DNA from 2 places in the Paenibacillus algicola genome. Region 1 is predicted to be linked to the other one. Evidence: riboswitches for the same ligand, from Rfam matches in the RefSeq annotation. Region 1 holds a riboswitch; the other holds the start of a gene.
What was found. A riboswitch is a leader RNA that binds a small molecule or an ion and turns the genes downstream of it on or off. The one in region 1 is predicted to bind FMN.
Positions count from the first base shown of each region.

Region 2: it holds a riboswitch for FMN, as region 1 does, so the genes downstream of both, ribD (bifunctional diaminohydroxyphosphoribosylaminopyrimidine deaminase/5-amino-6-(5-phosphoribosylamino)uracil reductase RibD) here and E6C60_RS05500 (DMT family transporter) in region 1, are expected to answer to the same signal.

Region 1 covers NZ_CP040396.1:1,250,697-1,254,102, reverse strand. Annotated here, with positions in the region: gene E6C60_RS05505 (GGDEF domain-containing protein) at 1-468, opposite strand, end outside; gene E6C60_RS05500 (DMT family transporter) at 657-1,664, opposite strand; FMN riboswitch at 1,806-1,965, opposite strand; gene E6C60_RS05495 (thioredoxin family protein) at 2,134-2,460, opposite strand; gene E6C60_RS05490 (DsrE family protein) at 2,554-2,907, opposite strand; gene trxA (thioredoxin) at 2,935-3,240, opposite strand; gene E6C60_RS05480 (Crp/Fnr family transcriptional regulator) at 3,366-3,406, opposite strand, start outside.
Region 2 covers NZ_CP040396.1:1,959,768-1,963,173, reverse strand. Annotated here, with positions in the region: gene ribE (riboflavin synthase) at 1-150, opposite strand, end outside; gene ribD (bifunctional diaminohydroxyphosphoribosylaminopyrimidine deaminase/5-amino-6-(5-phosphoribosylamino)uracil reductase RibD) at 154-1,299, opposite strand; FMN riboswitch at 1,578-1,747, opposite strand; gene E6C60_RS08870 (peptidylprolyl isomerase) at 1,905-2,339, opposite strand; gene lysA (diaminopimelate decarboxylase) at 2,511-3,406, opposite strand, start outside.

The sequences.
Region 1 (3,406 bases):
GGTGATCTTCATTAAGAGAGAAGCACGAGCGCGGCGCAGCATCTTGACTGCTGGCAGTATAAAGTACAGGGACAGCCCGAAGGAGGCAGCAACGATCCGGTATTTCTCCATGCCCGTCCCCAGTGCAACCGAATAAAACAGTATCAGGCACCCGGCGGTCAGCATGATATACATGGCCCGGGTACGTCGGTCAAAGGCATCCACCAGCCGCAGCAGCGCTGCTGCCTCGCATGCAGCTGCCATGAACAACAGCGTGTTAGCCGCATATACCGTCAGGAGGTCAGGGGCTTCATTGCGAAACATGGCGAGCATCCATCCGCCTGCCTGCAGCATCTTTGCCGCATAAAAAGCATTAACCGCCCGGTCCCTGTCATGCCCCCGGCGGTATGCCCAAATTAACAATATGGTAAACACATGCCCTGTGACGAGGCAGATGAATACAGTGTTCATATCCAGATTCAGATTCATATGCATCAATCCAGTCATTACGAGATTCAGTCTTTCGATTAAATTCGATTGCTGCAGCGCCAATTCCTCTTTTAAATTACATTTTTTTCAATGAAAATCGACAAAAAAAGACTGCAGGACACAGATCTGAAATCTTGCAGATGCAGTCTTGTTAAGATTGGCAAGGTCACAGCCCTTTAGGATGCTGTTCAGGCGCTGGCCTGCCTATAGGGTGACGGCTGCTGCTCGGCTACCGCAGCGTGATTCGACTGCCTGGAGAGCAGATACAGACTCAGCCAGATGAGCACGAAGCCCAGCGTTTGTGCAAGCGTGATTGTTTCCTGGAAGACCATCCAGTTGATCAGTACACCGACCATTGGAAAGCTCAGCTCGGCAAGGGTCGCAGCGGACGCTTTCGTTGTCGTCAAGCCCTTGTAATAGATCATCAGGCTCAGCAGTCCCGGCAGCAGCGCCTGGCCCGCCAGATTCAGCATGACAGCTGTACCTTCCGCCGTTCCAGCTGCCGGAAGATTCCAGGCTGCGCCCTCGCTCCAGGAAATCATGGAAAGCAGTGGAAGCGCCAGCACGAACCTGAGCGAGGTTACGGTTTCGTATTTGATCTTGCCGACCATCATCCGCCCCATGACCGTGGAGCCGCCCCACAGAGCAGCGGCTCCCAGAGACATCAGGCTCCCGGCCTGAAGATATTGTCCCCAGTTCCCGCCCGGAAACGACAGGCCGAAGGTCAGCATATAGGTTCCAGCAAGCGCAATGCCCAGCAGCCAGCCAAAATGGCGCGGCAGCCGCTCCTTCAGCAGCAGGCTGGCGAGAATGATGGCAAACAGCGGCTGAAGCTTTTGCAGCAGCAGCACAGCATTCAGATTGCCGCTCGACAACCCCGCCGTAAACAGAATGGTGGCGAGCGCCGAGCCGCCCCAAGAAATGAACAATAGCGCCCCCGCATGCTTCCAGCTCAAGGAGAGCAGCTCTGCCCGGTTACGCCAGAGAATGGGCACCGCGATCAGCGAGATGAGCAGATGCTCCAGCATCACAATCTGCGCCGAGGTCATGTAGTTCAATAACGTCACTCGAAACAGGGGGTTAATCCCCCAGAGCGCGGCTCCCAGAGCGACGAGCCAGAAGCCGCCTCCTGCGTGAAGCCGAGAGTAATTCCTTCCATCTGCATGGAGATTGGAGCTTGTGCCTGCACGTGCCATCATTGACTTCTCCTATCCTCGAATACGGAGTCTTACCGCAAGAAAGCCCCCGGCTGTCCATTCCATCCTGGAATCGAGAGCTCGGGGGCTGACCAAACAAGCCTGCTCACGCCGTTCAAAAAACCGCGCAGCACACCTGTGATTGATCTTCTCCCATCCGGACTTTACCGTCGGCCCTGGAGTTCCACCAGGTCAGTCGCTGTATAAACCATACAGCGAGTCGCGGGCTTATACATGAATGCCTTAAGAGATTCATGCCATCACCGCCGGTCAGGAATTTCACCCTACCCCGAAGATCCATATTCAAATTTATATTTGTAATGTCATCTATATCATCTGATTATACACCAGTTTATAATAAGTTACTATACTTTTGTATGTTTAAAATGCACTTTCGCTGTTTTCCCGCCATTCGTTAAGGAAGCAGCCCCGGCTTTCTCAGACCGGGGCTGCTATTTCATGATCAGATTCAGTTCTTGGACTCCAGTGTCTCCAAATACTCTGAAATCTGATTCGGTGTCTTGGCATACTTGCTGTGCAGATGTGCCAGCTTCACGCCATTTTGATACACGAGCAGGCTTGGAATGCCGCGCACTTCATTATGGCTCGCCACATCCTCCAGCTGCTCCACATCCAAGGCATAAAACTCCTTGTCGGGATGCTTGCTTACGATGTCAGGCATAAATTTGTCCAGCGTCTTGCAATCCGGACACCAGGTGGCGTCATATTTAATGACCGTCAGCCCTTCGCGGTTAATCAGATCCTCATATTGCTGCTTGCTTTGAATTCGATCCATGCTCTGCATCCTCCTTCAGCTCATCGTCTAACCTCTCCGGCCGGTCTCGGCACATGAGATGTATTATATCATACCCGGCAGCGGTGCGCCGGATTAAAGGGTGATGATCTGGTAGTCGGCAGCAACCAGCTCGGCGATGCTTGGATGTCCGTCGCGCTCTCCCATGGAGGCCAGACCGGACTGCTTCACATCCTCATTTACGCCAAATGCGTTCGAGCAGTATTCGCAGACGCCTGCGATCAGACCCTGGTTCTTCACGGCATTGTAGACCGGATTGTAGTCACTTGCCGGATCCTCAAATTTCTTCACCCACACAGTACCTGCTCCGTCAAAAATAACCTTGACCTCATGGCCCGCCTCATTCAGCTCCATAGCATACAGCAGAGCGTGAAGCGCACGGCCCAGCTCATTCTCTGACGAGTGAACAATAATCGCAAACTTTTTCATTCTGTAGCCTCTCCTTTTGGGGTAAGATTATATATTTAATTTGTTCTTCAACACTTCTTTGCTTTGAAGACCAACCATTTTATCCACAAGCTCTCCATCTTTAAAAAGAAGCAGTGTCGGAATACTCATAATTTCGTATTTGGACGCAAGCTCCGGCTCCTGATCGACATTCACCTTCGCAATGGTAGCCTGATCCAGCTCCGTGGACAGCTCCTCGATGATTGGAATCTGGATTTTGCACGGTCCGCACCAAGGTGCCCAGAAGTCAACCAGTGTGACCCCCTGATCAATTTGCTCTTGAAACGTGGATTGCGTTAAAGTAACGGCTCCCATGTTGTTCACTCCTTTTCTGTAAGTTGAACTCATTGTAGACCATCTCCTCTCCCTAGTTCTGTAATGTAACTTACAAAAGAAAAGAAACCTATAAAAAGTTATAGGTTTCTCCGGATGTCGCATGCTTATTTGCTTTTGCAGCCTAGCTCCAGACAGCTTCTTGACG
Region 2 (3,406 bases), 710 kb from region 1:
CGCTGTCAGACAGACGCCATTTACGGCGACACTGTCGCCGAGCTTCAGATCATCCATAATCCGGGAAGCCGATATAGCAAGCACCATAGCCTCACCGTTCCGGCCAATGCGCCGCATTTCTCCAATCTCCTCAATAAGGCCTGTAAACATGGATCAACCCTCCTTATCGCTGTTTTTTTCCTGTCCGTCAAGGAGTTCCCTTCTCCACACCGGCTTGCCGGAAATCATAATATTATCCTCCAGCTGCTCCATGCTTAAATCCTCCAGGACGACCGCCTCGCTCATCTGCTCGACGCCTCCGAACATGAAGCTGGAGGGTGCTCCCAGGCCTCCCGCAATTTTGGGAGCAATAAACAGAATGATCCGGTCTACCAGCTCCTCCTCCAGCATCGAGCCGTTCAGCGTGCCCCCGCCCTCCAGCAGAATAGAGGCTATTTCTCGCTGTCCCAGCTGCTTCATTGCTGATGTCATATCGACACGCGGTCCCGCTCCGCAGTAGATAATCTCGGCCCCCAGCTCTTGCAGGGCCTTGGCTTTGTCCTCATCACTCTGCTCGGTTGTCAGAATCAGCACTTGTGAGATTCCATCCTGCAGCAGCTTGCTGTCCATCGGAATTCGCAGCTTCGAGTCCACCACAATCCGAATAGGATGAATACCTGGCACGGGCAGACGGGTGGTCAGCTGCGGATTGTCGGCAATCACGGTGGATACGCCCACCATAATTCCTTGATGCCGGTGCCTTAGCGTATGCACTCTGGTCCGGGATGCAGCATTTGAGATCCATTTGCTGTCGCCGGTCTTGGAAGCGATCTTGCCGTCCAGGGTGCTCGCTGTCTTTAAGGTAACATAAGGCATACCGGTCGTAATATATTTGATAAAAGCCTCATTCAAGCTCACAGCGCGCGCCTCCAGGACGCCCGTCTCCACCTGAATCCCTGCTGCCTGAAGCATCTGGATTCCTCGTCCTGCGACCTGAGGATTCGGATCCTGCATCGCAATCACCACGCGGGAAACACCTTCGGCAATCAGACGTTCACTGCAGGGCGGCGTCTTGCCATAATGGCTGCACGGCTCCAGTGTAACGTAGACCGTACTGCCTGCAGCAAGCTCCCCTGCCATATTGAGCGCATGCACCTCGGCATGAGGCGTTCCTCGCTCCAGATGAGTACCTACACCAGCCAGCCGGCCTTGATTCACGACAACACAGCCCACGACAGGGTTGATTCCGGTCTGTCCCTGCGCTTTGTCTGCCAAATCCAGGGCAAGAGCCATATAGTATTCATCGTTCATCACTTGCATTGCCCATTCACCCACTTTGAAATGATCTAGCTGTTACAAAATGAAACTTTAAGAATACAAAAAGCCCTGAGTCTGGGGTTTATCCAGATCAGGGCATGTTTAATGGGAGTACACCAAAAATCATTCCGGTGATAAACAGCTCAAAGCAACGCAAAGAAAAGCAGAGAAAGGCAATCATGCCCTCCGGCAAGTCTTGTATCGTTATCTTTGTGAAATTTGACACACAGGAAAGCAATGATTTCTCAGTGAGGCACAGCACAAATAAAGTGCTATGCGCTCTTCTCCTTCTCCCATCCAGACTATACTGTCGGTCCCGGATTTGCACCAGGTCCACCGGCTCTACGAAGTAGAGACGGGTCACGGACTGAGTTCGAAGAGACATCTGCACAGCGTGCACTCTCCGTCCATCACCGCCGGTAGGGAATTTCACCCTGCCCCGAAGGATATGATATTCAGCTATACTTTGCAACCTATGAAGTCATGTTACCATATTTAAAATTAATAAAGCAACAATGAGGCGAAAAGCGCTTAGCAAGGATCAGCCCAAAAAAAAGCCCTCTCAGACACATACTGCCTGAGAGGGCTGCTTCCTTGCTATATTGTTTCTACGCTTCCCAAACCTTGACTTCCTTCATCTTATCGCCAGGCTTCACATTGTTAACATGCTCCATACCGCTGGTTACTTTACCAAAAACAGTGTGCACGCCGTCCAGGTGAGGCTGCGGGGAATAGACGATGAAGAACTGGCTGCCGCCGGTGTTGCGTCCCGCGTGTGCCATGGACAGTACACCCGTCTCATGCTTCGTAGTGTTGGTAGCTGTTTCACAGTTAATGGTGTAGCCAGGACCGCCCGTGCCGTTGCCTACAGGGCAGCCGCCTTGAGCCACAAAGCCCGGAATTACACGGTGAAAGCTCAGTCCGTTATAAAAGCCGCTGTTCGCCAGCTTCTCAAAGTTTGCTACTGTGTTTGGCGCTTCCTCCGGCAGAAAATCAATTTCCACCATGCCGCCGTTTTCGAGTTCGATGGTTCCTTTTTTCATTCCAATCACGTCCCTTTACGGTATGATAGCCGCTCATCAAGCGGCCTCAGCACTGCTCTCAAAGACTCACGTTGTCCATTGTATCGTATAATTCTCCCAAAGGAAAGGAGGCCCGGCTTGGCCTGCGCCTTAGGGGCCTCCTTCATCCCAGAAATGCATTGGTTATGCTAATTACTTCAGGACACTTTCCTTGCTGATGCGCTCAGGCACCACGTCCAGGTGAACGATGTCCTCCAGGCTTTCGCGGCGAACCACAAGATCACTTTGGCCGTCCTTCACGAATACGACCGCCGGCTTACGGATCCGGTTGTAGTTGCTGGCCATGGAATAGTTATAAGCACCTGTGCAGGCTACAGCCAGCAAATCACCGGACTCCACCTTCGGCAGATCCAGATCCCAGATCAGCATATCTCCACTCTCACAGCATTTACCGGCGATGGATACCGTCTCTTCCACCTTGTCGTTCGCGCGGTTCGCGAGAATGGCTTCATAACGGGATTCGTACAGAGCCGGACGCGGGTTGTCTGTCATGCCGCCGTCTACGGCTACATATTTCCGAACCCCTGGAATGTCCTTGCTCGTGCCAACCGTGTACAGTGTTGTACCTGCGTCGCCTACGATACTGCGGCCTGGCTCGACCCAGATTTCAGGCAGCTCTTCGGCGATACCTGCAAAGTGATTCTTCACCGCATCGGTAATGGCCTTCACATATTGGGACACCTGCAACGGAGTATCGCCTTCCACGTAGCGGATACCGAAGCCGCCGCCCAGGTTGACGACAGTAAAGGTTACGCCCAGCTGTTCCTTTACCGAAGCCGCAAATTCAGCCACACGCTGAACTGCCATCTGGAAGCCTTCGACCTCAAAAATCTGGGAGCCGATATGGGAATGCAGCCCCAGCAGCTCCAGATTGTCTTGCTGCGAAGCCAGCTTCACAGCCGTGAAGGCAGAGCCGTTACCAATATCAAAGCCGAACTTGGAGTCTGTCTGGCCGGTCGAGATATATTCATGCGTGTGAGCCTCAACGCCTGGGGTTACGCGCAGCAAAATTTTAACCTGCACCTTCT